DNA from 4 places in the Leclercia pneumoniae genome. Region 4 is predicted to be linked to each of the others. Evidence: predicted binding sites of a transcription regulator. Region 4 holds the regulator's gene; each other region holds the start of a gene.
The links. Region 4 encodes CRP, which controls carbon source genes, mostly activating them, when cyclic AMP is high. Its sites were predicted from a motif close to ATGTGANNNNNNTCACAT; they were not measured.

Region 1 (7,441 bases), 400 kb from region 4:
GCTACTGCCGGCAGAACTTTGCCTTCCACGAATTCGAGGAATGCGCCGCCGCCAGTGGAGATGTAGGAGATTTTGTCGGAAATACCGAACAGGTCGATTGCCGCCAGGGTGTCACCACCGCCTGCGATGGAGAACGCTTCGCTGTCAGCAATCGCGTTAGCCACGGTTTCAGTACCTTTACGGAAGTTCGGGAATTCGAACACGCCAACCGGGCCATTCCACAGAATGGTTTTGGCGTTTTTCAGGATCTCTGCCAGACGCTGTGCAGAGACGTCGCCGAGGTCCAGAATCTGCTCTTCATCTTTAATGTCAGAGACAGATTTCAGGGTCGCGGTCGCGGTTTCAGAGAACTCGGTCGCCACGCGAACGTCGGTTGGAACCGGGATATCGCAGGTAGTCAGCAGGCGTTTCGCTTCATCAACCAGATCGGCTTCGTACAGGGATTTACCCACGTTGTGGCCCTGGGCCGCGACGAAGGTGTTCGCGATACCACCGCCAACGATCAGCTGGTCAGCGATTTTGGACAGAGAGTCCAGAACGGTCAGTTTGGTAGACACTTTAGAACCGCCGACGATAGCAACCATCGGACGTGCTGGTTCTTTCAGGGCTTTACCCAGTGCTTCCAGTTCGTCAGCCAGCAGTGGGCCTGCACAGGCGACATCAGCGAATTTACCGATACCGTGGGTAGAGGCTTGCGCGCGGTGAGCGGTACCAAAGGCATCCATAACGAATACGTCACAGAGTGCAGCATATTTTTTGGACAGCGCTTCGTCGTCTTTCTTCTCGCCTTTGTTAAAGCGAACGTTTTCCAGCACTACCAGCTCGCCTTCAGCCACTTCAACGCCATCCAGGTAATCTTTTACCAGGCGCACCGGGCTGGACAGTTTGTCTTTCAGGTAATTAACAACCGGCAGCAGAGAAAACTCTTCGTTGTACTCGCCTTCGGTCGGACGACCCAGGTGGGAAGTTACCATCACTTTAGCGCCTTGTTTCAGGGCCAGTTCGATGGTCGGCAGAGAAGCACGGATACGCGCGTCACTGGTCACTTTGCCGTCTTTAACCGGTACGTTCAGATCTGCACGGATGAAAACGCGTTTACCAGCCAGATCCAGATCGGTCATCTTAATTACAGACATGGTGAATCCTCTCGTTGATTCTTAAAGTTTTGCAGGCGCTTTACGCGCCTTACCTGAAACCTTTAGCGGCCATTGCTAACGTGGTGTCGAGCATCCGGTTAGCAAAGCCCCATTCGTTGTCGCACCAGACCAGCGTTTTGATTAAGTGCGCTCCACTGACCCGCGTTTGGGTGCCATCGACAATGGCACTGTGCGGATCGTGGTTGAAATCAATTGAGACCAACGGTAATTCCGTATAGTCAACTATACCATGAAATGCTTGCTGTGCCGCTTTTTGCAGCAACAGGTTGACTTCACTGGCTTTTACCGGTTTTTTCACGGTAACGCTGAGGTCAATTGCCGTCACGTTGATGGTCGGTACGCGCACGGCAATGGCTTCAAAACGGTCGTTAAACTGCGGGAAAATGCGCGAAATACCGGCGGCCAGTTTGGTATCGACCGGGATAATCGACTGGCTCGCAGCACGCGTGCGTCGCAGGTCAGGATGATAGGCATCAATAACCTGCTGATCGTGCATGGCAGAGTGGATTGTGGTGACGGTACCCGACTCGATGCCATACGCATCATCTAACAGTTTAATGACCGGAATAATGCAGTTGGTGGTGCAGGAAGCATTGGAGACAAGGCGGTGTTCAGCTTGCAGTTCATGGTGATTCACACCAAAGACCACAGTAGCATCGAGATCGTTGCCGCCAGGATGAGAGAAAAGAACCTTTTTCGCGCCCGCCGCAAGATGCGCTTCGCCATGCTCGCGGCTGCCGTATACGCCGGTGCAGTCGAGCACCACATCTATGCCCAGCTCGCGCCAGGGCAGCGCATCAAGGCTGCGTTCATGCAGAACCCGAATGGCATCGTCACCGACAAAAAGCTGCTCTCTTTCCTGACGAACGTCCCAGGCAAAGCGCCCATGGCTGGTGTCATATTTCAACAAATGCGCCATGCCAGCAGCATCGGCCAGTTCATTGATTGCCACCACGGTGATTTCCGCACGGCGCCCGGATTCATATAAAGCACGAACCACGTTGCGTCCGATGCGACCGAAGCCATTAATCGCTATGCGTACGGTCATAAGTCTCCTGCAAGGCTATCCTTGATTCGAGGTGGCTGACAGAGTAATGCAGCGACGCTCAGAGGGGAATGCTTGCCTGTCACAAACTGCAACTGATTGGTCATTTGTCGAACACATAATCGACTGAAACGCTTCAGCCAGAATAAGCGAAACGTGGAATAAAAGGAACGTTCCAGCGGAGTGATTCGCCATTTATCTGACTTGCGTCACATTTTCTCCGTTAAAAGCGCGTCCAATTATTCCAGTCAGGCAAACCTGTATTCCCCTGCTGCCGTCATCTGCAATACCACATCAGCCTGGCGACTCTGACTAAGCACACGATCGACGTTTGGCCCATCTGTGCGCAGATAAAATGCCTGCGCCTCGTCTGGTGATAACCCCCCTGCTATCTTGCGCTGCACCAGCCGTTCACGCAGCGCCGATGGCGGGGCTGTGATAAATACCGATAAATCACAAAATACTTCCAGCGCTTTCCATTTCTCGTCATCGAGCAGGAGCCAGTTGCCTTCAACGATCGCAATACTCGCCGTTACCGTAATAGCCGCTTCGACAGGATCGTGTTTTTGTCTGTCATACTGCGGCCAGAGTGCGATTGGCTCGCGAAGCTGAGCCAAATTTGCGGCAAGTTTATCAACGTTAAAGGTCTCCAGAGCGCCTTTAAACGTGCGTAAATGGTTGGCGTCCAGCCAGGTGTTGTAGTGATGGAAACCGTCCATCGGCAGCGTCTGGATGCTGGGCAGGTCGGGGGCTTGCCGGGAGAGGTACTCCCAGAACGTTGTGAGCGTCGATTTACCTGTCCCCGGGGGGGCGCTGAGGAAAACAACGGTTCTGGATTGCGGGTTCTCCCTGTGTCGCTTCGCTATGTGCTGTAGCAAGGGAAGATGTACGTTTTGGATTTCATCATCTGAATACTGAGCGTCAACCGGTAATCCATTCACCGTCAGGCTAATTTTCACGGGTCTAATTCCTTAAGTATTGCCGTTATCGCCAGCGTCATTGCCGTTTTGACCATGCCCGTAAACCGCACTTCAGACCACGCGGCAAAGTCAGCAAACTTCATCGACTCAAGGGCGTTAAATAAGGTGGCATTGCGGGTAATGCTATTCACGTTGCTGATGAAATCCCAGGTGATGTCATCTGCAAAACCCGGGATCTCTTTTTGCTCCTGAAGATAGTGATAGAACTGCGAGAAATGGGTGATATCGGCATACAACCATTTCTCCATTTTCCCCAGGGCAAAAATCAAACGCAGCGCCACGGTAATATCGTCTAACGGCCCGCTTTGCGCGAGTAACGGCTTCACTGCATATTCCACAATTTCTTCATCATTATTGACGAACAACGACGGCAGAAAACGTCTGATACCCAGCAGCAAGATCTCATTTGCTTTTGCCATAAACGCGAGTAAATCCGTCTGAGCATCCAGTTGCTCAATTACGTCGTCTTCGATTAGCGTCGTCATTCGTTTCTCGATAAATCACCATGAATGCAGAGAGTCTATAATATTACACGTCCGGTCCGCGCCGCCGATGAGTAAAGTTTGCGTGCGCACGCCGTCCGTCACCTGTTGAATGCCATTGACGAGATCGCCTCCGGTCACGCCCGTGGCGGAGAAAATAACGTCCTCGCCTGCAACGAGTTCGCCCAGTGAGTAGACGCGGTTTATTATCACGCCCATTGCTTCACAGCGCAGGCGTTCGCTGGCGGCGATACGATGATTCTCTTCCGACTCCCCTTTCGCCTGACAAAAGTCGATAAGCTCTGCCTGCATATCTCCCCCCAGTGCCGCGACCGCACAGGCGGAGATCACCCCTTCTGGCGCGCCACCGAGGGTATACATCACATCGTACTGATTATCCCGCAGACAGGTCATTACGCTTGCCGCCACGTCTCCGTCGGGTAAGGCAAAGACCTTCACGCCAAGAGCGGTTGCTTCATCAATGGTCGCCCGCATTCGGGGCTTATCGAGCGTGACCAGCCGCAATTTGTCCAGTGGTTTATCCAGCGCCTGCGCCACGTTACGTAGATTGTCGACCAGCGGTAAATGGAGATCGATGGCCCCCTTCGCCAGCCGGTTCACCACCAGCTTTTTCATATACATATCGGGGGCATGCAGCAAACTCCCCGCTGGCGCAAACGCCATTACCGCCAGGGCATTGTTTTGCCCCATCGCCACCATCCGGGTGCCTTCGATAGGATCAACCGCAATATCCACGCGAGGCCCGCAGCCCTGTCCGACCTCTTCGCCAATCCACAGCATTGGCGCATGGTCAATTTCACCCTCACCAATAACAATGCGGCCACGTATCGGCATATTGTTGAGAGACTGACGCATTGAGCTTACCGCCAGTCCGTCGATTTTATTTTTGTCACCGCACCCGATTTGAGGCCAGGCAGCAAGCGCCGCCTGCTCCGTTGTGCGAAACAGCGGCCAGGCAAGCGACATCATGCCAATGCCTCCCCGGTATCAACGCCAAAGTGCGCCAGAAGATATTTTTCTGCCTGCTCATTCCAGATGCCATGCGTTTCGGCAACCAACCTGGCCAACGCGTTAAACAGCGGGTCGGTCTTCCCTTTCTCGGCAAAATCGGCAATCGCCGTCAAAGGCATGGTCACACCGTTGTAGATGAGCTTTTTACCCCCCGGAATGTTGGGCAAATTGAGGACAGTTTCAGGTACCGCATCCAGCCCGCCGATATGTGTCACCATAAAGGAGGGTTGCAGCTTCCCTGAGGCGCTAAGCGCTATCGCTTCTTTCATATCATCGGTTGAGCCGCCTGAGGTGCCCACCACGTGCGTGCTGTTGTAATGCACGTTATAAAAGTTGAAGGGAACCTTGAAGGCTTTATCAGTAGGGCCGGCGAAGAAGTTAAGGCAGCCATCCTCCGCCAGCAGTTCGTCGGCCATCTCAACCACTGACGCAACCGCTGCATAGACAAAGACGTCGTCAAAACCGACATCGTTAGTCAGCGCGCGCAAAGCCGCCGCAGGATTTTCCATACCCGACGTGTTGATATAAATGAGCTCAATACCCTTTTGGGCCGCCAGTTCAACGGGTAATAGTTTACGGGCCTGCGCCAGGCGAGTTTCATCAATATCAACCACCACAATACGAGCAGGCTGAATACCGCCGTTAATGGCGTAATCTATTGCACCAATTCCCATTGGCCCGGCACAGGCCAGTAGGGCCAGATTACCACCGGGCTTTATTCCCATTCGATGTTCGTAGACATATTGCGTGGTATGGTAATTCGCTTTATAGGCGCCAATAATGCAACAGGTTGGCTCCGCCAGCGATGCGGCGGCAAAATAGGAGCCGCTATAAGGTAATACGCAGCCCAGATTTACCGCTATTTCCGGAATAATCATATAGGTCGCGTTGCCACCAAAATACTCATAGCTATACCCGGCCGAATAACCGCTCGGTAACCCCATGGCGGGTTGTAAAACAAAACGTTGTCCTTTTTTATATTTCCCGACCAGATTTTTCCCTACCTCAACAATAACGCCTGCACATTCGTGCCCGGTAATAACGGGATGGTTTTCTAAATCATCCGGTACGCGTTTATGATCGCTTCCCAGCATTGCCGCTTTCCAGGTAGATAAACAGACGCTATCCGAAATAACGCTCACCAGTAATTCATTATCGGTAATTGCAGGCAGTTCGAATTCGCGTAAACGTACATCACCCTTACCGTATATCGCGGCGACTTTTGTTTTCATGATAAACCTCTATGAATTTGATTAGATTTCAGCAGTGAGTTTTTTGAACAGCACATCAAGCTGTGGGTCGCCGATATAATTATTAATAAGAATGAGTGGCTTTTCTGATACTCGTTTTACGCGCCCTTCAAAACTGGCATGCGTCACCACCATATCCGCATCGGCGGGAATATTTTCAATGGCATAATGTTTTACCTCGATAACAAGACCACTCTTCTCAAGCCGGGTAATGACTCCAACTTATTGATAGTGTTTTATGTTCAGATAATGCCCGATGACTTTGTCATGCAGCTCCACCGATTTTGAGAACGACAGCGACTTCCGTCCCAGCCGTGCCAGGTGCTGCCTCAGATTCAGGTTATGCCGCTCAATTCGCTGCGTATATCGCTTGCTGATTACGTGCAGCTTTCCCTTCAGGCGGGATTCATACAGCGGCCAGCCATCCGTCATCCATATCACCACGTCAAAGGGTGACAGCAGGCTCATAAGACGCCCCAGCGTCGCCATAGTGCGTTCACCGAATACGTGCGCAACAACCGTCTTCCGGAGCCTGTCATACGCGTAAAACAGCCAGCGCTGGAGCGATTTAGCCCCGACATAGCCCCACTGTTCGTCCATTTCCGCGCAGACGATGACGTCACTGCCCGGCTGTATGCGCGAGGTTACCGACTGCGGCCTGAGTTTTTTAAGTGACGTAAAATCGTGTTGAGGCCAACGCCCATAATGCGGGCGGTTGCCCGGCATCCAACGCCATTCATGGCCATATCAATGATTTTCTGGTGCGTACCGGGTTGAGAAGCGGTGTAAGTGAACTGCAGTTGCCATGTTTTACGGCAGTGAGAGCAGAGATAGCGCTGATGTCCGGCGGTGCTTTTGCCGTTACGCACCACCCCGTCAGTAGCTGAACAGGAGGGACAGCTGATAGAAACAGAAGCCACTGGAGCACCTCAAAAACACCATCATACACTAAATCAGTAAGTTGGCAGCATCACCGACCATCGCCGTTAAAAAGCCACCAAAAGCCTGGACTTTAGCGCGAGCAGACTTATTTTCCATAATAGTATCCTGTAAAGGAAAGCGTGATTAAGCGTTAGCAATAATATCGGTGAGTTGTTTTTCTGTATCACAATCTAACAAAGACGTTAAGTTTTCTTCCTCTGATAATAACTCACTGAGGGCCTGGATTGCCTCAATATGTGAATCTGCGTCAGCCGCCGATAACCCGATTAATAGCTTTACAGGTTCATCATTATTATCGAACATGACTCCTTGCTTTAATAAGGTTAAAGACATGCCTGTTTTTAATGCGCCATGCTCTGGTCTGGCGTGGGGCATCGCAACACCGGGAGCCAAAATATAATAGGGTCCGTTATGCTGCGTTGAATCTTTAATGGCCTGAATATATTGCGCGTTGACATAACCATTTTTTAGCAATGATGCCATACTGTGATCAATGGCTTGCTGCCAGTTATCAGCAGAATGTTTTATCTTTATTGATTCATCGGGAAAATAA
Region 2 (7,441 bases), 1.6 Mb from region 4:
GCCTGGACTGCACGCGTTGTTGGGGTGGTCACAAAAGCGCTGCATGTGGATGTGGACGGCCTGGAAACCGTGCTGGCAGCCATGTGCGAACCGCAAATCGCCATCGTTTCGCTGACCATTACGGAAAAAGGTTACTGCCATGCACCTGCCAGCGGGGAACTGATGCTCGATCATCCGTTTATCGTGGCAGACCTGCGAAACCCCCATCAGCCAAAATCTGCTCCCGGCGTGGTGGTCGAGGCGCTATCTCGTCGTAAACAGCGAGGGCTGCCGGCCTTTACCGTGATGTCGTGCGACAACATGCCTGAAAATGGTCACGTTACCCGAAATGTTATTTGTGCTTACGCCCGGGCGGTAGAAAGCGAGCTTGCGGAATGGATTGAAGCGAATGTCACCTTTCCGTCCACTATGGTGGATCGTATTGTGCCTGCCGTTACCGCCGATACGCTGGATAAAATCGCGCACATCACCGGCGTACGCGACCCTGCCGGGGTTGCCTGTGAACCCTTCCGCCAGTGGGTAGTAGAGGATAACTTTGTAGCAGGGCGACCAGCGTGGGAAAAGGCAGGGGCGGAGCTGGTTGCAGACGTTGTCCCCTTCGAAGAGATGAAGCTGCGTATGTTAAACGGCAGCCACTCCTTCCTCGCCTATCTGGGCTATCTGGCGGGTTATCAGCATATCAATGACTGCATGGAAGATACGAACTACCGCCACGCAGCGCAGGCGCTGATGCTCCAGGAGCAGGCGCCCACGTTGAAGGTGAAAGGGGTGGATCTTCACCGTTATGCTGAGCTGTTAATAGCCCGCTACAGCAATCCGGCGTTGCGTCACCGCACCTGGCAGATCGCCATGGACGGTAGCCAGAAACTGCCGCAGCGAATGCTCGACTCCGTGCGCTGGCATCGGGCACATCAACGTAGCTTCCCGCTGTTGGCGCTGGGCGTGGCGGGCTGGATGCGCTATGTGAGCGGAGTAGATGAGCAGGGACAACCTATCGAGGTGTGCGACCCGCTGCTGCCGGTTATTCAGGCGGCGGTACAGCACAGTGAAGAAGGGGTGAGTCGGGTCACTGCGCTGTTGGGTATTGAAGCGATTTTCGGAAATGAATTACCGCAGGATGAAATCTTTGTTGACGCGGTGAAACAGGCTTATCTCACGCTGTTGAAGCTGGGGGCGAAGGCGACGGTGGCGCAGTACGCCGCTTCCCGCTGAGTCAGGAGATGCCGCCGTGCGCGGCGGCATGATTCGGCCTCTTAATGCAAACCGAGGCGGATGAGTTCAACCGGTTCGAATCGGCCTTCTACGCCCTCGACTTCTACCGTTTTGTTGCGGCGTACCTGAGCGGCGCTCAGCCCTTCGCTATGAATCGCGCGGATGGTGCCTGTAGTGCCGGTGCTATTAATCATTACCCGGCTGCCGGTGGAAATTGCGTTACGGTTGCGGTCGTAAGTCATCATCATATTTCTCCTCTAATGCTAACCGAAGCGACGTGATGGTTCTTGCCGCTCACGGGATAGTATTAATACGCCTGTAGCGCAGCCGTTTTTTTGTTTTTGATCAAACTCACACTTTTTTATCTCACAGCAAGAATAACTCAGGCCGACATTTCTTTACCTCTTAAGGTAATTTCCTGACGGGACTGTTTAGGAATGGTTTGATTTCATCGTGTCACTCTTAATAACGTTAAGCAACCTGGCTAGCGCAATAAGGAGAGAGACGATGTACAAAAGAATATTGATGCCTGTCGATGTCTTTGAAATGGATTTAAGCGATAAAGCGGTGCGCCATGCTTCTTTTCTCGCTAAGGCTGATAATGCCACCATCACGCTATTAAACATTCTGCCGGTCAATGGACGCGCCATGTTACGAGGTTTCTCGTCAGACATTAAAAAGTTTGAAAACTATATGACGCAAGAGTCAGAGAAGAAGATGAATGAGTTGAAGCGGCTATTCGATATTGCGCCGGAAAATATTCAGACGCGGGTACGATTCGGTAATGTGCGTGACGAAATCATTGCCATGAGTGCTGACGGTGAATATGACGTGATTGTTATTGGCTCAAAAAAACCGGGCGTCACCACCCATCTGTTAGGTTCAAACGCCGAATCCGTCTTACGCTATGCCAAAATTCCGGTATTAGTGGTTCGCTAATTATTTTGCCGCATCCTGGTAATATAACAGGATGCGGCAGCATTACTCTTCGCTAAACCAGTCGCTATTTTCTTGACGAATTAACTGCACGGACTCGCCAATCTCTTGCAGATGCAGCGTCATCGCCTTTTCCACCGCATCCCCATCGCGTTTTTCCAGCGCGCTGAAAATATCGTAGTGTTGGCGTAACAGCATCTCGGGCGGAGAGACATGGTCAAGGCTCATATAACGCACCCGATCGATAGTCGCCTTAATGTTTTCAACCGTATCCCAGGCCAACTGGCAGTCGGCGATTTGCGCCAGCTTCTGGTGGAATTCGTCGTCGAGCTGGAAAAAGTCATTAAGTTGCTTGCGCTCAATGGCTATACGCTGCTGGTGCAGATTTTGTTCCAGCAAATAACACTGATTGTCGTTTACCTGGCTGGCGGCGCGGCGGACCACCGCACACTCAATGGCCTGGCGCACGAAGCATCCATTACGCACCTGATTAAGCGAGATTTTATTAACATAGCTGCCGCGCTGCGGACGGATCTGGATGAGTCCGTTTTCAGCCAGTTTGATAAAAGCTTCACGCACTGGCTGACGTGAGACGTCAAAGCGCACGGAGACCTCTTTTTCCGACAGCGGCGTTCCCGGCGGAATCAGGCAACGCACGATATCGCGGCGCAAAATGCGGTAGATTTGCTGGTTGACGGGCTGTGTAGGATTAAGTTGCGATTCTGCGGCCATGCGTTGTGATTTCTCGAAGAATTAAGCGGTAAATACTACCATTCTTTTGCCGGTCATCCCATACCCGGCCCGCAGGCCGGGAGAGGAAGATCAGCCGCGATGGACGCTCAGGCCAGCAAAGCTCTGGCTGACCGGCATCATCTCTACGGTGTTGATATTGACATGTTTCGGCAGGGTCGCGACCCACCAGACCGTCTCGGTGACATCTTCTGGGGTCAGGGCCTGGGTATTCTCGTAGGTTTTACCGGCTTTATCGTCGTCGCCTTTGAAGCGCACGTTAGAGAACTCGGTTCCGCCCACCAGACCTGGCTCGATATCGGTCACGCGAAGAGCGGTGCCGTGCAGATCGGTACGCAGGTTGAGGCTGAATTGACGAACAAAAGCTTTCGTGGCGCCATAAACGTTACCCCCTGCATAAGGCCAGCTGCCCGCAGTAGAGCCAATATTAATGACATGGCCGCGGTTACGCTCAACCATACCCGGCAGCACTGCACGGGTCATATAGACCAGACCTTTGTTGTTGGTGTCGATCATCGTTTCCCAGTCTTCAACGCTGGCTTTATGCGCAGGCTCCATGCCCAGCGCCAGACCGGCGTTGTTAACCAGCACATCAATTTCACGCCACTCGGCAGGGAGGTTTGCGATCATCTCTTCAATGGCGGCGCGATTACGCACGTCCAGCTGCGCGGTCAGAATGCTGTCACCCAGCTCATCCTTCAGCTCTTGCAAACGCTCCTGACGGCGGCCTGTCGCAATGACTTTGTGCCCGTTGGCCACAAAACGACGGGTAATACTTTCACCAAAACCTGCGGTCGCTCCAGTTACTAAAATAATCATCTCACTGTTCCTCAACGCTTTTTGTGTTGTACTACCATAGCATGTGATCTGGCGCAGGGTAAGGGCCGCTGCATGGCCTTAATGTGGGCTACTCATTGCCCCACTGATTGAGGAAGTTGGCAACGTCATCAATGCGCAGCGGGTTAATACCGGCCTCTGCGGCCATCTCTTGCTGGGCTTCTTCACTGATCTCCTCGTTATTCATTAAACGGGTGATCAGCAACTGAAAATAGTGCGCCAGCGTGTCGCGCTCGGCGTCGTTAACGGCAATGTCCGTTTCAGTGGCGTACTCGTCAACGATGTCGTAAAACTTGAGGGGAATGTCGTGGTTCATTGTTTATCCTGTCAGGCTGCATAAATGGGTGTCCGGACTGAATATTATCATTCTTAATCTTAATTTCTGATAGCGGTTTACTCAGGCATTAACCTCGATTTTCCAGATACGACGCATAAGGGAGGTGATAACAGATGAACGTCCCGTCTCTGGAACACCCGTTCTGGTCTTCATCTTCCCACTCTTCGCAGAACGCACGCAGGCTCTCGTCGTCAAACTCAATCGTGACAGAACCATCGTATTCCCGATCAAAGAAGAGCGACAGACTGGTGCTGCTGTGCGGCCATACCGGCTCGACCGCTATATGGGGATAGTGTGCTTTAAACCAGCTTAATAACGCTGCTCTACCCGGCGGATTTTCACTCTTTTTAAAATTATCATCATGCTTTATGGGAAATTTGCGGCCGAATACCACGAAATAACAATCTTTTTTCTTCTCTTCGAAATAGTTATCGAGACACCAGATAAGTTGCGGCATAAAAAGTGACGGTTGAAGACAGGGGATAGGTATTATAGCATGAAATGTATCTCTCTCATAAATAAGAACTACCCTGATGAAAAAGCCTGCCTCGATTTTTATGACACATGCTGTCATTCTGACGGACTTTGATAAAGCGGCGTGCATTATTAATAAGGGTATCGTTGAGCGTCTCTGCATCCAAATAAAGCCTTATTATTGCCCAACGGCCGAGTGGATTACGGCTTTTCACCAACACTACACTAACCGGTGCGCAAGTTTTGCGATCACAGCGAGGGGCGTCTGCTATCTCAGTCTCGATCAAGTTAATGTTGACATTCACGGGCTCCAGGCGGTAATGACGCATCTGGCGCTGGTGGTAGAGCAGGTCAATATTCAACTGGGCAATGAAAGTATTCTTTCTATTGTTGATTTAACAGATTCCGGGATGGAAATTCGGGAGGATATTTCAGGTCTGCTCGATTCTATTAGCTGGAGTTAATAAGCATGGCGGGCGTAAGCGTTTTTTATTATCTACGCTGTTATTAATAATTCCCGCTCTTACGGACGTGTAATCCCAGCTTGCTTTGCGTAATCAGAAAAGAAAAAAGAGGTCATTCTTCCGCGCCGCCAGTTAAGGGGGCGAGGGCGCTTGCCTTTCATCGGCAGAGCGGGCGCGTAACATTCACTCTGCATTGTGGCAATTCGCGTAGCGGTAAAGAATGGGATATTATTCGCCCCCTTTCTTACAGCAGGCGACCTGATGTCTACCATTGTTGATACCTTTATTGCACCACCGTGCCATGACGAAATAGAGATCCTCTATGAGGACGAACACCTGGTGCTGATCAACAAACCTGCCGGCTTGCTCAGTCTGTCGGGTAAAAACCCGCAGAATCTTGATTCGGTGCATTACCGCCTGGTCCAGCGATTCCCCGGCTGCGCGCTGGTGCATCGTCTCGATTTTGGCACATCCGGGCTGATGGTGGTCGCTCGCACTAAACCCATTAACGCGGCGCTTTGCCAGCAGTTCAGCCAGCGCAGCGTAAAAAAAGGCTACAGCGCGCTGCTCTGTGGCCATCTTCGCCATGATGACGGGGTGATTGATGCGCCTATTGCTAAAGATCCTGCGTTGTTTCCATTGATGTCGATTTGCGCTATCCAGGGTAAGCCAGCACGCTCTCGCTATCGGACTCTGGAGCGTTTTTATCGCGACGGTCTGCCAGTAAGCCGGGTGGCACTTACCCCCGAGACCGGGCGAACCCATCAACTGCGCATTCATTGCCAGCACCTGGGTCACCCGATATTAGGCTGCGATCTCTACGGCGGGCGTCTGCAGCCGGGTACGGAACAGGCGTCGCGGTTGATGCTTCATGCCAGCGAGCTGCATTTTGTCCATCCGGTCAGCCATGCGGTGATGGATATTCATCATGCCAGCCCGTTCTGACGCGGTTTACCACATCAGGTCATCAGGGATCTTGAAGTCGGCGTAAGGATCGTCCTGATCTTGCTCCTCCTGACTCAGCGCACTGTGTAACACAATACTGCCGGCATCACGCTGGGCAATTTTCTCGGCAACGCTCGCCGGGATGATGGCGTATTCGCCTTCCGGTTTGTTATCAACGGCCAGACGCGCAATGGCGAGACGTCCGTTAATCAACTGGGCCTGGGTGGTCTTATCCACTTCCAGCTTTTTAATGACATTATTGTCGGTAAAGTTAAAGGTAATATTGCCTTTAGAGAGGGGAATGCGGTTCATTTCAATGAGCTGCTTCACCTGCGCTTTGAACTCTTTAGAGAGCACTGCCTGCTTCTGCTGTTCGCTCAGCTGTTTATCCCGCTCTTGCTGCGCCTTTTTATTCTCTTCTACGGCTTCACGTGCCTCACGGGCCTGAACGCGCGACTTCTTAGCGGTTCTCTGGACTTTGGCCATTTTCTTGCTGGTGACCAGGCCAGCTTTGAGCATTTGCTCTTGTAAGGTGAGTTTTGTCATCGTCTTCTCTGAACCCGTTAAACAATTTCCGCAATTATACCTGCAATTATTAACAGGATACCAGGATTGCAGGGAGTGGCGCGCTGGCCTACTCTGGTGAGATTCACCCTATTCAGGAGTTCGTCATGTCGCAGCACAATCCTTTTTTTGAAATCAGCGCGTTACCTTACCAGGCTCCCCCTTTTGACCGTATCACCGACGACGATTATCGTCCGGCCTTTGACGAAGCGATCCGCCAGAAGCGTGAAGAGATTGACGCCATCATTAGCCAGCGCCTGCCGCCTGATTTTGACAACACGATTTTAGCGCTGGAAAAGAGCGGGGCGCTGCTGTCGCGCGTCAGTAGTGTTTTTTTCGCCATGACCTCAGCACATACCAACGACTCTCTGCAGGCGCTGGAGGAGGCGGTCTCAACCGAACTGGCGGCGCTCTCTAATGATATCTGGCTTAACGATGCCCTTTTTGACCGCGTTGAGGCTGTCTATAACCAGCGGCATGACCAGGCCCCGGATGCTGAATCCCTGCGCCTGACTGAAGAGCTTTATCAGCGTTTTATTCTGGCCGGCGCGCGGCTGGATGCTGCGGGTAAGGAAGAGCTAAAAGCGTTAAATACCGAGTCGGCGACGCTGACCAGCCAGTTCAATCAGCGGCTTCTGGCTGCCGATAAAGCGGGTGGGCTGGTGCTTGATTATCGCCATCAGCTTGATGGTCTCAGCCCGGCAGAGGTAGCCGCCGCCGCGCAGGCCGCAGAGGAAAAGGGGCTCCAGGATCGCTGGTTGATTCCGCTGCTTAACACCACCCAGCAGCCCGCGTTGCAACAGCTTCGTGACAGGCAAACCCGTGAAAATCTTTTTCAGGCCAGTTGGCTGCGCACGCAGAAGGGCGACCAAAACGATACCCGCGCTATCGTCTGTCGCCTGGCCGCGCTGCGTGCCCGGCA
Region 3 (7,441 bases), 1.1 Mb from region 4:
ATACATCATGGACGTTCCCTGTGAGAGGCGAAATAGGCATGGTAGTTTGAAGATTGCACCAGCGTAAGCCGCCAAAAATAGCGGCCTTGACACAAGCATAATTTTCAAACTCTTAACGCTTGAAATAAAATAAGACCAACATAACGCGTAAAAGATAATCTACCGCTTTTTCAAATGGAAGAGGGGTTACATAGCAAAATCCAGATAGGCTTTTTTAAATATTTCCCCGGTTTTTGCATCCGGCGCAGGCGGGATTTTAGCACGGGCTACAGCAGAAACCGCAGCCTGACAGAGTTCAGGGTCGCCTTTTTCGGCCTCTACCTTCACCAACATGCCGTCCGGCAGAATGGAAATCATGACAGTACACTCTTTCCCCGACCAGGTATCATTATCAGGCATTTGTTCTGATATGGCCTGCCGCACTTGTTCACCATAGGCATCAATTTTAACTAAGTCTGCCTGGCTTATATCCGGCGGGAAGGGCGCATTTTTGTGGCTTCCGGCACAGGCTGCCAGTAGAAACGGAACGAGCAACCAAAAGGTTGTAATACGTTGTGATGGCACTAAAGTCATTCCCATTACTGACAATAGGGATATCTTAATGAGATCACGTGGTAAGAGAAAGCTCCTGGAAATGGCGATTTCATGTGCTCAACCGAGATGCGTATGAGCGCGTCTCCACGTTTGTTAAACCAGCCTGCCAGACTATAAGGTCCGCTTTTCGCTCATTGCAGACATCAGTTCGAGGATCTCTGACTGCACGTATCCATGAAAAGGCCCGCGATAGGGAGTCAGTCCAATAGCGTGCTCTCTGTGCAATGTTCAGACTTGCCGTCTCATTTTCGCCGTAAATAAAACGGCTACTTTTTCTCTTTTTTCTGGAAATCCAGCAACTGCTCCGGCGTGACCGCCGGGTAACCCTGCGCATCTTCCGGCACTTCGTGTTGGGTGGGGATCGGCACCAGTGGACCTAAAAAGCGCGGTTCACGTTTGAAGAGATAGAGATCGGCCATCGCACCCAGACGTGCGCCAAATTCGCGTACCCGTACGGTGAGCATATCTTTCGGGGATGGGACCGCGTAGCACTGGGCCTGGATGCCCATATGCAGCGCAATAAACAGCGCGCGTTCGCAATGGAAGCGCTGAGTGATAATGATAAAGTCGTTGGTATCAAAGACTTTACGGGTGCGCACAATCGAGTCCAGGGTACGAAAACCAGCATAGTCGAGCACGATATCCGCGGGATCGACCCCGGCGGCAATCAGATCTTTACGCATCGTGACCGGCTCGTTATAGCTCTGGAGCGCATTATCGCCGCTCAGCAGCAGGTAGTTTACCTTGCCGCTGTTATAGGCATTCAGCGCCCCCTGAATACGGTAGCGGTAATACTGATTGATCACCCCGGTGCGGTAATATTTGGCGGTACCCAGCACCACGCCCACCTGACGGTAAGGCAGATCTTGCAGGTCGTCGAAGATGTAAGGGGCGGTTTTCCAGCTCATCCAGCGGTCGAGGCCAAGCGCAGTCAACAGCACGATGCCAGTCAGGACAAAGAGGCTGTAAAAAACGCGCTTAAACATGGAGATGACTCGTGTCGTGGGTGAAATTTCACTCAGGCTACTTTACCCGTCTGGTAAGCGCAAGAAACGGCGGTTTAATTGGGGGGATTTTCACCAGATACGCGGGCATTTCTGCCCGCGAAGCGGATCAGGCCAGCAAGGTGCGGTCAATATTCTGGCAGCCCAGCGCCTTCAGGGTTGCCACCGTAGCATCCCACTGAATGAGCGACGCATCAGCCTTTTCAGCCAGCATGGCGCGCTGAATGTCCGGATAATCATAGCCATTCAGACTCAGCAGATTCAGAGCACCCTGCAATGGGGGCAGGGTCGGGTTGAATGCCGCATTTTCAGCATAGCTGCCCGTGAAGATCGTACCGTCCCGGCACTCCAGGGCCACACCGCTCGGGGCGTTACTATAAGGGGCGTGGGAGTGGTTGGCGGCGGCGATGGCGGCCTGAGTTAAGGCGTCGCCACTCAGAGCGAACCCCTGATTCTGCTCATCCATCAGGAGGGTTTTGATCTCCAGATCTTTTGGACCAAAAGCATCAGGCAGGTAATCGGCCAGCGTATGAGGGGCGCGACCCGGCAGGTTGATGCGCAGCTCTAAGCCGCTATTCAGCTCATTCATAAACTGACGACAGTGGCCGCACGGCGTGTAATTCACGGTGATGGCGCTCAGCCCTTTTTCACTGCGCAGCCAGGCATGGCTGATGGCGCTCTGCTCGGCGTGCACCGTCTGCTGCATGGTGGAGCCCAGGAACTCCATATTGCCGCCAAAATACCAGGTGCCGCTCACGCCGCGCGCAATGGCACCGACGTTGAAGTGTGAAAGGTCAGCGCGTGCGCAGGCGGCGGCCAGCGGCAGTAGCGCAAAGGCCAGCGCGTCGTCATCCAGATCGGTTGCCCGTTTCAGTGCGGTGACCTGTTCAGCCGTCAGCAGGGCGGGGAAGTGCGCATCTGCCAGAATTGGGGCCAGGGCCGATTGCAAATTCTCTGCAAGCTGGGCAAAAGCTGATTGAAAACGTGGGTGCATGGCATTGCCTCATAAGGATTAATGGATCGGTAGTGTACGGAGCCGCAACCGGTTTATATGTGATGGCGATCTCATTATGTGTGCAACTTATGAAACAGAAATGAAAAATGCGCGACGCGTCGCAAATTTTAGCCCATTACCGCCAGAATCACTGGGAACAGGAACGGCGCGAGAAGCGAGGTCATGATCCCGCAAATCACCAGCGCCAGCGAACTGAAAGCCCCTTCCTGATAATCCAGCTCGGCACAGCGCGCGGTGCCAAGGGCATGCGACGCGGTTCCCATCGCTAAGCCGCGGGCTGCTTTAGTCCGAATGCGCATCAGATTCAGCAGCGTGTGACCAAACACCGCCCCGAGGATGCCGACAAAAATTACGCAAACGGCGCTAATGGCCGGGATTCCGCCAATGCTTCCGCCCACCGCCATCGCAATAGGGGTCGTGACCGATTTCGGTAAAATAGAGGCGGCGATTTGCGGTGATGCCCCCATTAGCAGTGCAACCGAGGTACCGGTGATCATCGCCACCACGCTGCCCACCAGGCAGATAGTGATGATGGATTTCCAGCGCGCACGGATTTGATGCAGCTGTTCATACAGCGGAAAAGCCAGCGCCACGACCGCAGGCTGCAGAAGATCGTTGAGGACTTTACTGCCAGCAAAATAGTGCTCGTACGAGATACCGGTCACCAGCAGGAAAGGGATGATAACCACCATCGCCACCAGTAACGGATTGAGCAGCGGCATCTTAAAACGCATGGCGAGCTTACGCGCGGCGAAGAAGACGGCCAGGGTTAACGGCAATGACCACCAGATATTTACCATCATTTCTTACTCTCCTTCTCGCCAATTACTTTGCGCTCACCATGAACCAGGTGTGAACTCCAGCTCACCACCAGGAAGACCACCAGAGTGCTGATAAAACAGGAAACAACGATCGGACCATACTGGGCTTTAAGCTGGTCGTAATATTGCATCACCCCCACGCCGATGGGGACAAACAGCAGCGCCATATAGCGAATCAGCACCGAGCATCCCGGTTTAACCCACTTCGCCGGAATGATCTGCAGCGCCAGTAAGACAAAGAGGATCAGCATGCCTATGATGCTGCCCGGAATGGTGATCGGCAGCAGCGATGCCAGGAAGTTACCCACATAGAGGCAGAGATAGATAAATATGAACGCGCGCAGATACTGCCAGACGTTATTCAATGATTTGTTCATGGTGAAAGCCCTTGAAGAAACGCATTCATCATACAATTAAACCCGGAAACGTGCTACGGATCACATCATGAAATTTGAGCATACCAGACATTGCTTTTTGGAACGTCGGGCATTTCCACAAACACGGGTGACAAGCCTTCGCTAACGATATACGATTTATATATGAATCATTACGGAGTATATAAATGGGTATCGTAAAAATTTCCGACCTGCTGCATGACGACATTCGTGATGCCAGCAAAGCCATGTCACGTTCGGTCAACGCTCAGGCCGAATACTGGATCCGCCTCGGTATGATGAGTGAGCTCTACCCTGAACTTAATCATCAGCAGATCAAAATGATGATGCTGAAATCTGGCTCCGATCGTTTACTGGAGGTGATCAATGCCATCAATTCTCATTAAAAGCGCAGATGAGCTGGCGCGCCAGCGTCATGCGGGCGAACTGCTGGCCTCGGTCTTTACCATGCTGGACGACTTTATTAAGCCAGGCGTCACCACCATGGAGATCAACGACCGGGTGGAAGCCTTTATTGTTAATCAACTCCAGGCCCGTCCGGCCAGTAAAGGGCAGTACGATTTCCCGTATGTGCTTAACACCTCGGTGAATGATGTGGTCTGCCACGGTATCCCGAAATCGTCCGAGCACCTGAAATCCGGGTCCATCGTCAATGTCGACATCACGCTCGAAAAAGCGGGCATGATTGCCGACTCCAGTAAAATGTATCTCATTGGCGACGTCTCGCCGCTGGCCCGTCGACTGGTTAATAAAACGTACGAGGCGATGTGGAGAGGGATTAAGGCCGTGAAGCCGGGCGCGACTCTGGGGGACATTGGCCATGCGATTCAGTCTTATGTTGAGAGCAACGGCTACAGCGTGGTGCGGGAATATTGTGGACACGGTATCGGCAAAGAGATGCACGAAGAGCCGCAGGTCTTGCACTATGGAAAGCCCGGTGAAGGCGCTGTGCTCAAAGAAGGGATGGTCTTTACCATCGAGCCGATGATCAACCAGGGCGACAGCCGTATCAAGACCAAAAAAGATGGCTGGACGGTGGTGACCCGCGACAAAAAACTCTCGGCCCAGTGGGAACATACCATCGCCGTCACGGCGGAGGGTTTTGAAGTGCTGACGCTGCGCCCGGAAGAGACGGTGCCTGAGTAAGCGCCGGGCTTTCCACATACCGGGAGAGCGGCTACTATAGCGCGTCTTTTTTCACAGGTACGAACAATGCGTGTATTACTGGCGCCGATGGAAGGCGTGCTCGACTCACTGGTGCGCGAGCTGCTGACCGAGGTTAACGATTACGATCTCTGCATCACCGAATTTCTGCGCGTGGTCGATATGTTGCTGCCAGTAAAGTCGTTTTACAGACTCTGCCCTGAACTCCACAACCAGAGCCGCACCTCTACGGGCACCCTGGTAAGGGTACAGTTGCTGGGGCAATATCCTGAGTGGCTGGCGGAAAACGCCGCACGGGCGGTGGAGCTGGGGTCGTATGGCGTAGATCTCAACTGCGGCTGCCCGTCGAAGCTGGTTAACGGCAGCGGCGGCGGGGCCACGCTGTTAAAAGATCCTGAGCTTATCTACCGTGGCGCAAAGGCGATGCGCGAAGCGGTACCCGCGCACCTGCCGGTGACGGTAAAAGTGCGGTTGGGATGGGACAGCAGCGATCGCCAGTTTGAGATTGCCGATGCCGTGCAGCAGGCGGGGGCCAGCGAGATGGTGGTTCACGGGCGTACTAAAGAAGATGGCTACAAGGCGGAACGCATTAACTGGCAGGCCATCGGCGAGATCCGTAAACGCCTGTCGATTCCGGTTATTGCCAACGGTGAGATCTGGGATTACGAAAGTGCCCAGGCCTGTATGGCCGCTACCGGCTGTGATTCGGTCATGATTGGCCGTGGCGCCCTGAACGTGCCCAATCTGAGCCGGGTCATAAAATATAACGCGCCGCGCATGCCCTGGGCGGAGGTGGTGACCTTGCTGCAAAAATACAGTCGTCTGGAAAAGCAGGGTGATACCGGGTTGTATCATGTGGCGCGCATTAAACAGTGGCTCAGTTATCTGCGCAAAGAGTATGACGAGGCGCTGTCGTTATTTCAGGAGATCCGCACGCTGCAAACCTCAGCAGAGATTGCGCGCGTCATCCAGGCAAAATAATACCCGCTCGTGCAGGCTCGGGGCTTTTAGATGCCTCTTTCGCCCAGCATTAAAGGGCCTTTGGTACGCCAATCGCCTGCTGGCTGTACAGTGGCCGAGAGCGATCTCCATCACGTTTCTGTTCGTGGCGGATTGAGGCTACGAATGAAAGTGATAGAGTACCTGAACTGGATTGTTACTGCTGCGGCAGGCAAAACCTGATTTCTGGCTTCCGCCGGAGGTCAGGTTTTTTTGTTTTTGGGGTTCCGATGATCATCGCCAAAATTCTTAATAATAATGTGGTGGTTGTTCAGGATGAACACGGGCGCGAACAGGTCGTGATGGGTCGTGGGCTGGCCTTTCAAAAGCGCGTGGGTGAGAACCTGGATAAAGAGAAGGTGGAAAAGGTGTTCGCACTGCAAAGTGACGAACTGGTGCATCGCCTCGGGGAGCTTCTCAGTCAGATCCCTCTGGAGGTGATGACCACCTGCGACCGCATTATCGGGCTGGCGGCGCAGCGACTGGGTAAATTGCAGGAGAGTTTATACATCACCCTGACCGACCACTGCTACTTCGCCATTGAGCGGCAGAAGAAGGGTCTGGCGATTAAAAACGTGCTGCTGTGGGAGATCAAACGCCTTTATCCAAAAGAGTTTGAACTGGGACAGGAAGCCCGGGCCATCATCGCCAGAAGGCTCGACGTCGCCTTAGCCGAAGATGAGGCCGGCTTTATCGCGCTGCATCTGGTCACCGCCCAGTTGAATAGCGAAATGCCGGAGGTGATGCACGTTACGCGCGTGATGCAGGAAATTCTGCAGCTGGTGAAGTATCAACTGCAGCTGGAGTATGACGAGGAGTCGCTCAGTTATCAGCGCTTCGTCACCCATCTGAAGTTCTTCGCCCAGCGCATGCTGACGCGAACCGTCGTGGAAGATGACGATGCCTCGCTGCATACCGCGGTGAAAGATAACTATGCGAAGGCGTGGAAATGCGCCGAGAAGATCGCACAGCATCTGCAAAAAAGTTATCAGCGCGAGCTGACAACCGAAGAGATTATGTTCCTCGCTATCCATATTGAGCGGGTAAGAAAAGAGGGGCGTTAAGCCTCAACAACTGGATTGTTACTGCATTACGCAGGCAAAACCTGAGCGCGACCCCCTGATGGGGGTCGTTCTCGGGTTTTTTTATTTTTAGTCTCAGTCAACGGGTGCCTGCGGGCATTGAAGAAGGAAATCGAGATGGAATATCAAGCATTGGCAAAGGATATTCTCGCCCACGTCGGGGGCAAGGAGAACATTGTCAGTCTGGTGCATTGCGCCACCCGGCTTCGCTTTAAACTGAAAGAGAGCCAAAAGGCGGATGCTGAGGGGCTGAAGAAAAACCCGGGCGTGATTATGGTTGTCGAAAGCGGCGGTCAGTTCCAGGTGGTGATCGGCAACCACGTTAACGATGTGTGGAAAGCCGTTCGTCATGAAGCCGGGCTCACCG
Region 4 (7,441 bases):
TCCACAAAAAATCGTTATCTCGCCTGGCCCCTGCACGCCTGATGAGTCAGGGATCTCGCTTGAGGTCATCCGCCATTATGCCGGTAACATACCGCTGCTCGGCGTCTGCCTCGGCCATCAGGCCATTGCTCAGGTATTTGGCGCGAGCATTGTCCGTGCAGCAAGGGTCATGCATGGTAAAACCAGCCCCATCACCCATAGCGGGACCGGCGTTTTCCAGGGGCTAAACAACCCGCTCACCGTGACCCGCTATCACTCGCTGTTAATTGATCCTGCTACGCTTCCCGCCTGCTTTGAGGTCACCGCCTGGAGTGAGACGCAGGAGATCATGGGTATCCGCCATCGTGAGTGGGATCTGGAAGGCGTCCAGTTCCATCCGGAGAGCATTCTTAGCGAACAGGGGCACCAACTGCTGGCTAATTTCCTTCATCGTTGATTTTTAGTTGCCACAAAGTGATTCTTTAAGCATATTTCGTGATTATATTTTCACTTCCTGTTTTTGCTAAAAAAAGGGTGGGGTTACATGGCAACTGAACAATCTGCAATTACACGCGCGACATTCGACGACGTCATTCTGCCAGTTTATGCACCGGCTGAATTTATCCCGGTTAAGGGGAAAGGGAGCCGCGTCTGGGATCAGCAGGGGAAAGAGTACGTTGATTTCGCCGGCGGGATTGCGGTTACCGCGTTAGGCCACTGCCACCCGGCGCTGGTAGAGGCGCTGAAAACTCAGGGCGAGACCCTGTGGCACACCAGCAACGTCTTCACCAATGAACCCGCCCTGCGCCTGGGACGTAAGATCATTGATGCGACCTTTGCCGAACGTGTGTTGTTTATGAACTCGGGGACCGAAGCCAACGAAACTGCCTTTAAACTGGCCCGTTACTATGCCTCTACCCGCCATAGCCCCTACAAAACCAAAATCATCGCTTTTCATAATGCCTTTCACGGGCGGTCGCTATTCACGGTTTCCGTTGGCGGCCAGCCGAAGTATTCCGATGGATTTGGCCCGAAACCGGCTGACATCATCCATGTTCCCTTCAATGATCTGCATGCGGTGAAGGCGGTGATGGACGATCATACCTGCGCCGTAGTGGTGGAGCCGATTCAGGGCGAAGGCGGCGTGACGGCGGCGACGCCGGCGTTTCTGCAGGGGCTGCGCGATCTGTGCGACCAGCATCAGGCGCTGCTGGTCTTTGACGAAGTACAGAGCGGCATGGGCCGAACCGGCGAACTTTTCGCCTATCAACATTACGGCGTGACGCCAGATATTCTCACCAGCGCTAAAGCGCTGGGCGGCGGCTTCCCGATCAGCGCGGTGCTCACCACGCAGGATATCGCCTCCGCATTCCACGTGGGGTCTCACGGCTCTACTTACGGCGGTAATCCGCTTGCCTGCGCTATTGCGGGCGCGGCCTTTGATATTATTAATACGCCCGAGGTGCTTAGGGGTGTGCACGCGAAGCGTGAACGCTTTGTAAAACAGCTGCAGCAGATCGACGAGCAGTATGATGTTTTCAGCGAAATCCGTGGGATGGGGCTGCTGGTCGGTGCTGAGCTTAAGCCGCAGTTTAAAGGGCGGACGCGTGATTTCCTGCACGCTGCGGCGCAGGAAGGGGTGATGGTCCTCAATGCGGGCCCGGACGTGATGCGCTTTGCCCCTTCGCTGGTGGTGGAAGATAACGATATTGACGAGGGGTTGAGCCGTTTTGCCGCCGCGGTGAAGAGCGTGGTCCAGGCCTGATCAGTACGGCGTCCGCTTTAAAATACGGGTTAACCAGACACCGTGATGCGGACGTTGACGCCATGCCACCGACGAAATGGTGTGCATGGTGCTCAGATGCCCCAGTATGCGTTGTAGATGCTGCTCCAGGGTGCTCATCGGCCCGTGGGTCAGCGTCTCCGGCGCTTCCAGAATATTGGCGTCGCCACTCTCTCCCGGCGCGTCATAATCCAGCCGCTGCTGACAACGCTGCAGCGCAATTTCACAAGACTGCAGATAGCGCTCGGCCAGATCCGGCGTCAGCATGGTGTGTTCCCGTGCCAGCGTCGTCATGGCATTGATATGTTCTACGATGAACTGGCTGTGCGTGACCCACAGCTTCATGTCGGCCAGGTAGTGTGAATTGAACCCCGGTTCCTGCATCGCCTGATTCAGCGAGTTGAACAGGGCGTTGTGCGCCTGGTTCACCTTCATGCGCTGCCAGGCAAGCGGTGTTGGCTGAGGGTCACTGCTCAGGATCAGGCGAATAGCCTCCTGGTCGGCTTCCAGCGCATCGTGGGCGTTCTGTCGTAGCAACCCGCTTTGCCACTGCGGCCACAACCACACCATGCCGCCAAAAGCGATTAAACAGCCTATCAGCGTGTCTGCGAGACGGGCGATGATAAATTGATCGCCGTTCAGCGTGAGGAGCTGCAGCGTGTATACCGCGGTCACCGTAAAGCCGACCGTCGCCCAGCCGTAGTTTTTACGAATGATCAGGTAGCTCACCAGCGTAATCAGCAGCATGCTCAGTAACGTAAAGCCCTCCGGCACGTGGAAGTGCAGCGTGGCACCCGCGATAATCAGCCCTGCCAGGGTACCGCCTGCCCGGTGGAATATGCGTACCCGCGTCGCCCCGTAGCCGTTTTGCGTGACCAGCAGAACGGTCATAAGGATCCAGTAGGGCTTCGGTAAATGGAGGGCCATCCCCATCAGGCTGGCGATGCTGAGCATGACGCTGATGCGTGCGGCATTGCGCAGCGCGGAAGACTTGAGCGACAGATAACTTTTCAGCGCCGGGAAGAGCGGCAGACGTTTTTGCTTATCGGCCATCAGGTCGCGCGAGTAGAGCGGACGCTGGGTACGTAGTACGCGGGCGATGCGGCTAAAGTGCCAGGCACAGAACTGCCCAACCGGGTTTTCCGGGTGCTGCCGGGCGATTTTCTCCAGCGCGCCCAGCTGCTTGTCCATGCTGAAGCGGGTGGGGTAGCGGTGATAGAGAATATTATCCGAGAGTACACGCAGGCGTGCGGCGACGGTCTGGGCATTCCATCTGATCACGGCTTCGGCGTGGCTGCGTTCCACCAGCTTTTGCACCTCTTCCGGGTGATGCAGGCTGACGGAGATATGCTCCTGCAAGTCGAGCCCGACCTGGAAGGTTCGCAACAGACGTTTGTATTCGTGATTTCTGTTAGCTGCCAGCATGTGTAGCTGCTGATAACACTGGCTGATAAGATCCACCACCTTCTGCTGGCGGGCCAGCAGCGGCGGCAGGGATTTTTCCGGGTCGGTATGCTGGGTGAGCAGGGTATATTTCGCTTCGCAGTAGTCAGCGAGCTGGCGGTACAGCAAGCTCAGCGATTCCCGCAGCGGCTGTTCGCGCCACATCCAGAACCAGAACCAGTTAAATAGCCCATACCAGAGCGTGCCCAGCGTATAGATCAGCAACGGCTCCCACACCGGCATATTGCCCGCCAGGCTCAGGGTAAAGATGGCGGCAATCAGCGAGGCGGGTAGCAGCCTGGCATGCAAAGAGCTGATCTCTGCCGTCACCCCTAGCGTCATCGCCAGCAGGGTGAGAATCAGGGGCAGGGGGATGTCGCGGGCCAGAAGTAACTGGACGGCGAGACTACAGCCGGCAAAGAGCGAGCCGCCAACGATCAGACGTTTGAAAAAGCGTTTATGGGGGGTATCCAGCCCTGCGATGTTGCAGCAGGCAGGCACGAGAGAGAAGAGCAGACCCTGTTGCAGGTGGCCGAGAATCAGACCGACGGCCACAGGAAGACACAGCACCAGCGTTTGTCGAAGTGCGTAGTTAACTTCCGGGTGATAAATCAGCCTGCGCCACATAGATGCCAGAGACAAAAACGGCGTGACATCTTGCGATGGCACGCCGTTCTTTCGGAATTAACGCGTCCCGTAAACCACGATCGTTTTACCGTGGGCGGAGATCAGGTTCTGATCTTCCAGCATTTTCAGAATACGGCCAACGGTTTCGCGGGAACAACCCACAATCTGACCAATCTCCTGACGGGTGATTTTGATCTGCATACCATCCGGATGGGTCATCGCGTCAGGTTGTTTTGCCAGATTCAGCAGCGTCTGAGCGATACGGCCGGTCACGTCCAGGAAGGCGAGGTTACCCACTTTCTCAGAAGTCACCTGCAGGCGGCGTGCCATCTGCGAGGAGAGGCGCATCAGAATGTCCGGGTTCACCTGGATCAACTGGCGGAACTTCTTGTAGGAGATCTCAGCCACTTCACACGCGGTTTTTGCCCGTACCCAGGCGCTACGTTCCTGACCTTCTTCAAACAGGCCCAGTTCGCCAATAAAGTCGCCCTGGTTCAGATAAGAAAGGATCATCTCTTTCCCTTCTTCATCTTTGATCAACACGGCCACGGAGCCTTTAACGATGTAATACAACGTTTCCGCTTTTTCACCCTGGTGAATCAGCGTGCTCTTCGATGGGTACTTATGAATGTGGCAATGAGACAAGAACCATTCGAGAGTCGGGTCTGTTTGCGGTTTGCCAAGCACCATGCGCTGTTATCCTCTGTTATAAGCTGTCTCCAGAGCCGGGATGGACGCCTTCACTCTGGGGTTGCAATCGAATTCTTCCCCATTCCTGGGAATCGGGCTGTCACAATATTCAGCAGCCTGTAATGTGTGATGTCCTCTGCATACATGCGTAATGTCAATGTATTACTGTAGCATCCAGACTGTTTTAGCATAGCTTTAGCCGCCTGTCTCCTGGTGTCTCGCTTCAGCTTGATACAGGTCGCCTTCCGTTGCCAGAATTGTTACTGGCGCGTAATCTGTCAGGAAAATTGCAACTTCGGAGTTAACTACAATGCAAGCGCGTGTGAAATGGGTTGAGGGCTTAACGTTCCTGGGCGAGTCGGCTTCAGGGCACCAGATTTTGATGGACGGCAACTCCGGAGATAAGGCGCCAAGCCCGATGGAGATGGTGCTGATGGCCGCTGGCGGTTGCAGCGCAATTGATGTGGTTTCTATCCTGCAAAAAGGTCGCCATGAGGTGACAAACTGCGAAGTGAAACTGACCTCGGAACGCCGTGAAGAGGCGCCGCGCCTGTTCACGCATATCAACCTGCACTTCATTGTCACGGGTAAAGAACTGAAAGACGCGGCGGTCTCCCGCGCCGTGGATCTGTCAGCAGAGAAGTATTGCTCCGTGGCGTTGATGCTGGAGAAAGCGGTGAATATTACGCATTCGTATGAGGTGATCGAAGCGTAATTTATCGGGCATCGTGCGTGTTGATGCCCTCACCCTAACCCTCTCCCACAGGGAGAGGGACCAGGCTTATGCGATCTTCTTCCCTTCCATCAATCTTTGCACCAGCGGCGTCATAATCAGCTCCATCGCCAGCCCCATCTTCCCGCCCGGCACGACCAGCGTATTCATGTGCGAAATAAATGAGCCCTGCAGCATCGCCAGCAGCCAGGGATAGTCGATATCCTCCAGGTTGCGGAAATGGATCACCACAAAGCTCTCATCCAGAGAGGGGATGGCTTTAGCCGCAAAGGGGTTAGAGGTGTCCACTGTAGGGACGCGCTGGAAGTTGATGTGGGTGCGCGAGAACTGCGGCGTCAGGAAATTGATATAGTCTTCCATCGAGCGCACCACGGAGTCCATCACCGCCTCACGCGAATGTCCACGCTCGCTGGTATCGCGGGTCAGTTTCTGAATCCACTCGAGGTTAACGATAGGCACCACGCCCACCAGCAGGTCAACATGGCGCGCCACGTCGTGCTGTGGCGTGACCACGCCGCCGTGCAGCCCTTCGTAAAACAGCACATCCGTCGGCTCCGGCAGCGGCTGCCAGGGGGTGAAGGTGCCCGGCACCTGATTCCAGGGCACCGCTTCGTCATAGGTGTGCAGGTATTTGCGTGACTGTCCTTTACCGCTCAGGCCATACTCGAGAAAGGTTTGCTCCAGCAGGCCGAAATCGTTCGCTTCCGGGCCGAAATAGCTGATGTGCTTACCCAGATCGCGCGCTTTACGAATGGCCATGTCCATCTCAGGACGGGTGTAGCGGTGAAAGCTGTCACCCTCGACCTCTGCGGCGCTTAAATGAAGCTGAGAGAAGATTTTACGAAAGGCGAGGCTGGTAGTGGTGGTGCCTGCACCACTCGATCCTGTGACGGCAATAACCGGATGTCTGGCGGACATAGCAACTCCCTGAGTAGAAAGATGAAGCGATTAACCGCGAAATTGATTGCGGGGCATGACGTTGACGGTTTCATGTAGCTCGGACCACACGATCAGTACCTCGCCGTTTTGCAGCTGACGCTTAACATCGGCCACTTTCTGTTCGAGCGTGCGTTCTTGTTCACCATAATCTGTGCCTTCACGTAACACAAAGCTTTCAATCAGATTATCCAGCGTTTCGGGAGCCAGATCTTGCCAGGGAATGATCATAGTTTCGGTTCCAGGTATGTTGTCAGCCAGTCAGGAATACGGGTTTCCAGCCACATCTGTGGACGACGCAACGTGCCGCCAACAAAGCCGACGTGGCCGCCGTGCTCGGTCAGTTGATAATGGACGTTAGCGGGCAAAAATTCCTGCGCCGGGATGGAGTGATGATCCATAAAGGGATCGTCTTTAGCATGAATAATCAGCGTTGGCTTGGTGATCTTACTCAGTACGGGCATGGCGCTGCACTGGCGGTAATAGTCGATCGCATCGGCAAATCCGTGGATTTTCGCGGTGATCAGATCGTCGAACTCGCGAATACGGCGCACTTTCTTCAGCTGGCGCAGGCTCACCGGCAGCGTGTCGGGATAAGCCTTCAGCTTTCGCGCTGCATTGGCTTTCAGCAGGTTCAGTAGATAGCGCTGATAGACGCGCGAAAAGCCTTTTTCCATATGGTAACTGCACTGTTCCAGCATAAACGGCGCCGAGACGATAGCGGCGGCATCCAGCGGAACGCTTTCACCCTCTTTCGCCAGCAGACAGGCGAGCATGTTTCCCCCGAGCGAATACCCCACCGCAGCGGTAGGGGCCGGGCCGAGCGTTTCGGCCAGCCAGCGCAGGAACCAGGTACCGTCTTCCGTTTCCCCGGAGTGATAGATGCGCTTTTGCCGATTTGGCTCGCCGCTGCATCCGCGAAAGTGCATCACCACGCCAAGCCAGCCGCGCGCTTTCGCCGCCTCAATCAGACCGTGAGCATAAGGGCTGTGCAGGCTCCCCTCCAGGCCGTGGAACACCACCAGCCGGGGTTTATGTCGCGCACTGAGCGGCTCTTCACTCCAGGCTAAATCGACAAAATCATCATCGGGCAGGTCGAGACGCTGCCAATGCGGCGTAAAGCGCACTTTGCGGCGAATAAGGCGCGGCAGCATGGTTTGCAGATGGCGATTCGCCACGCCGCGCATGGGCACAAATTCTGCGCTCTCTTCGGTCGCAATGTCGAAGTCTGATGGAATAATTTGAGTCAT

Region 1: the regulator CRP is predicted to act here: its motif matches at 2,400-2,417, upstream of epd (erythrose-4-phosphate dehydrogenase).
Region 2: the regulator CRP is predicted to act here: its motif matches at 1,552-1,569, upstream of ydfZ (putative selenium delivery protein YdfZ).
Region 3: the regulator CRP is predicted to act here: its motif matches at 3,860-3,877, upstream of JZ655_RS13985 (CidA/LrgA family protein).

The regions. Positions count from the first base shown of each region.
Region 1 covers NZ_CP071383.1:3,535,993-3,543,433, forward strand. The annotation lists gene pgk (phosphoglycerate kinase) at 1-1,136, opposite strand, end outside; gene epd (erythrose-4-phosphate dehydrogenase) at 1,186-2,205, opposite strand; gene JZ655_RS17130 (nucleoside/nucleotide kinase family protein) at 2,451-3,161, opposite strand; gene JZ655_RS17135 (MltR family transcriptional regulator) at 3,158-3,667, opposite strand; gene glpX (class II fructose-bisphosphatase) at 3,683-4,654, opposite strand; gene JZ655_RS17145 (zinc-binding dehydrogenase) at 4,651-5,928, opposite strand; partial or broken gene JZ655_RS17150 (PTS sugar transporter subunit IIB) at 5,950-6,153, opposite strand; one part of gene JZ655_RS17155 (IS1-like element IS1A family transposase) at 6,169-6,617, opposite strand; one part of gene JZ655_RS17155 (IS1-like element IS1A family transposase) at 6,617-6,866, opposite strand; partial or broken gene JZ655_RS21670 (PTS mannitol transporter subunit IIBC) at 6,922-6,984, opposite strand; gene cmtB (PTS mannitol transporter subunit IIA) at 7,012-7,441, opposite strand, start outside.
Region 2 covers NZ_CP071383.1:2,283,403-2,290,843, reverse strand. The annotation lists gene JZ655_RS11065 (mannitol dehydrogenase family protein) at 1-1,212, shown strand, start outside; gene ydfZ (putative selenium delivery protein YdfZ) at 1,254-1,457, opposite strand; gene JZ655_RS11055 (universal stress protein) at 1,720-2,151, shown strand; gene JZ655_RS11050 (GntR family transcriptional regulator) at 2,194-2,880, opposite strand; gene ydfG (bifunctional NADP-dependent 3-hydroxy acid dehydrogenase/3-hydroxypropionate dehydrogenase YdfG) at 2,971-3,717, opposite strand; gene JZ655_RS11040 (YmjA family protein) at 3,806-4,051, opposite strand; gene JZ655_RS11035 (hypothetical protein) at 4,140-4,529, opposite strand; gene JZ655_RS11030 (hypothetical protein) at 4,606-5,010, shown strand; gene JZ655_RS11025 (RluA family pseudouridine synthase) at 5,272-5,955, shown strand; gene JZ655_RS11020 (DUF2058 domain-containing protein) at 5,962-6,501, opposite strand; gene dcp (peptidyl-dipeptidase Dcp) at 6,627-7,441, shown strand, end outside.
Region 3 covers NZ_CP071383.1:2,867,479-2,874,919, reverse strand. The annotation lists gene tolA (cell envelope integrity protein TolA) at 187-573, opposite strand; gene sanA (outer membrane permeability protein SanA) at 861-1,580, opposite strand; gene cdd (cytidine deaminase) at 1,708-2,592, opposite strand; gene JZ655_RS13990 (CidB/LrgB family autolysis modulator) at 2,721-3,416, opposite strand; gene JZ655_RS13985 (CidA/LrgA family protein) at 3,413-3,811, opposite strand; gene JZ655_RS13980 (ParD-like family protein) at 3,997-4,215, shown strand; gene map (type I methionyl aminopeptidase) at 4,196-4,975, shown strand; gene dusC (tRNA dihydrouridine(16) synthase DusC) at 5,042-5,974, shown strand; gene licT (BglG family transcription antiterminator LicT) at 6,223-7,056, shown strand; gene bglF (PTS beta-glucoside transporter subunit IIABC) at 7,192-7,441, shown strand, end outside.
Region 4 covers NZ_CP071383.1:3,932,485-3,939,925, reverse strand. The annotation lists gene pabA (aminodeoxychorismate synthase component 2) at 1-436, shown strand, start outside; gene argD (bifunctional acetylornithine/succinyldiaminopimelate transaminase) at 524-1,744, shown strand; gene JZ655_RS19195 (YccS/YhfK family putative transporter) at 1,745-3,832, opposite strand; gene crp (cAMP-activated global transcriptional regulator CRP) at 3,890-4,522, opposite strand; gene JZ655_RS19185 (OsmC family protein) at 4,833-5,237, shown strand; gene JZ655_RS19180 (phosphoribulokinase) at 5,304-6,173, opposite strand; gene JZ655_RS19175 (YheU family protein) at 6,204-6,422, opposite strand; gene JZ655_RS19170 (hydrolase) at 6,419-7,441, opposite strand.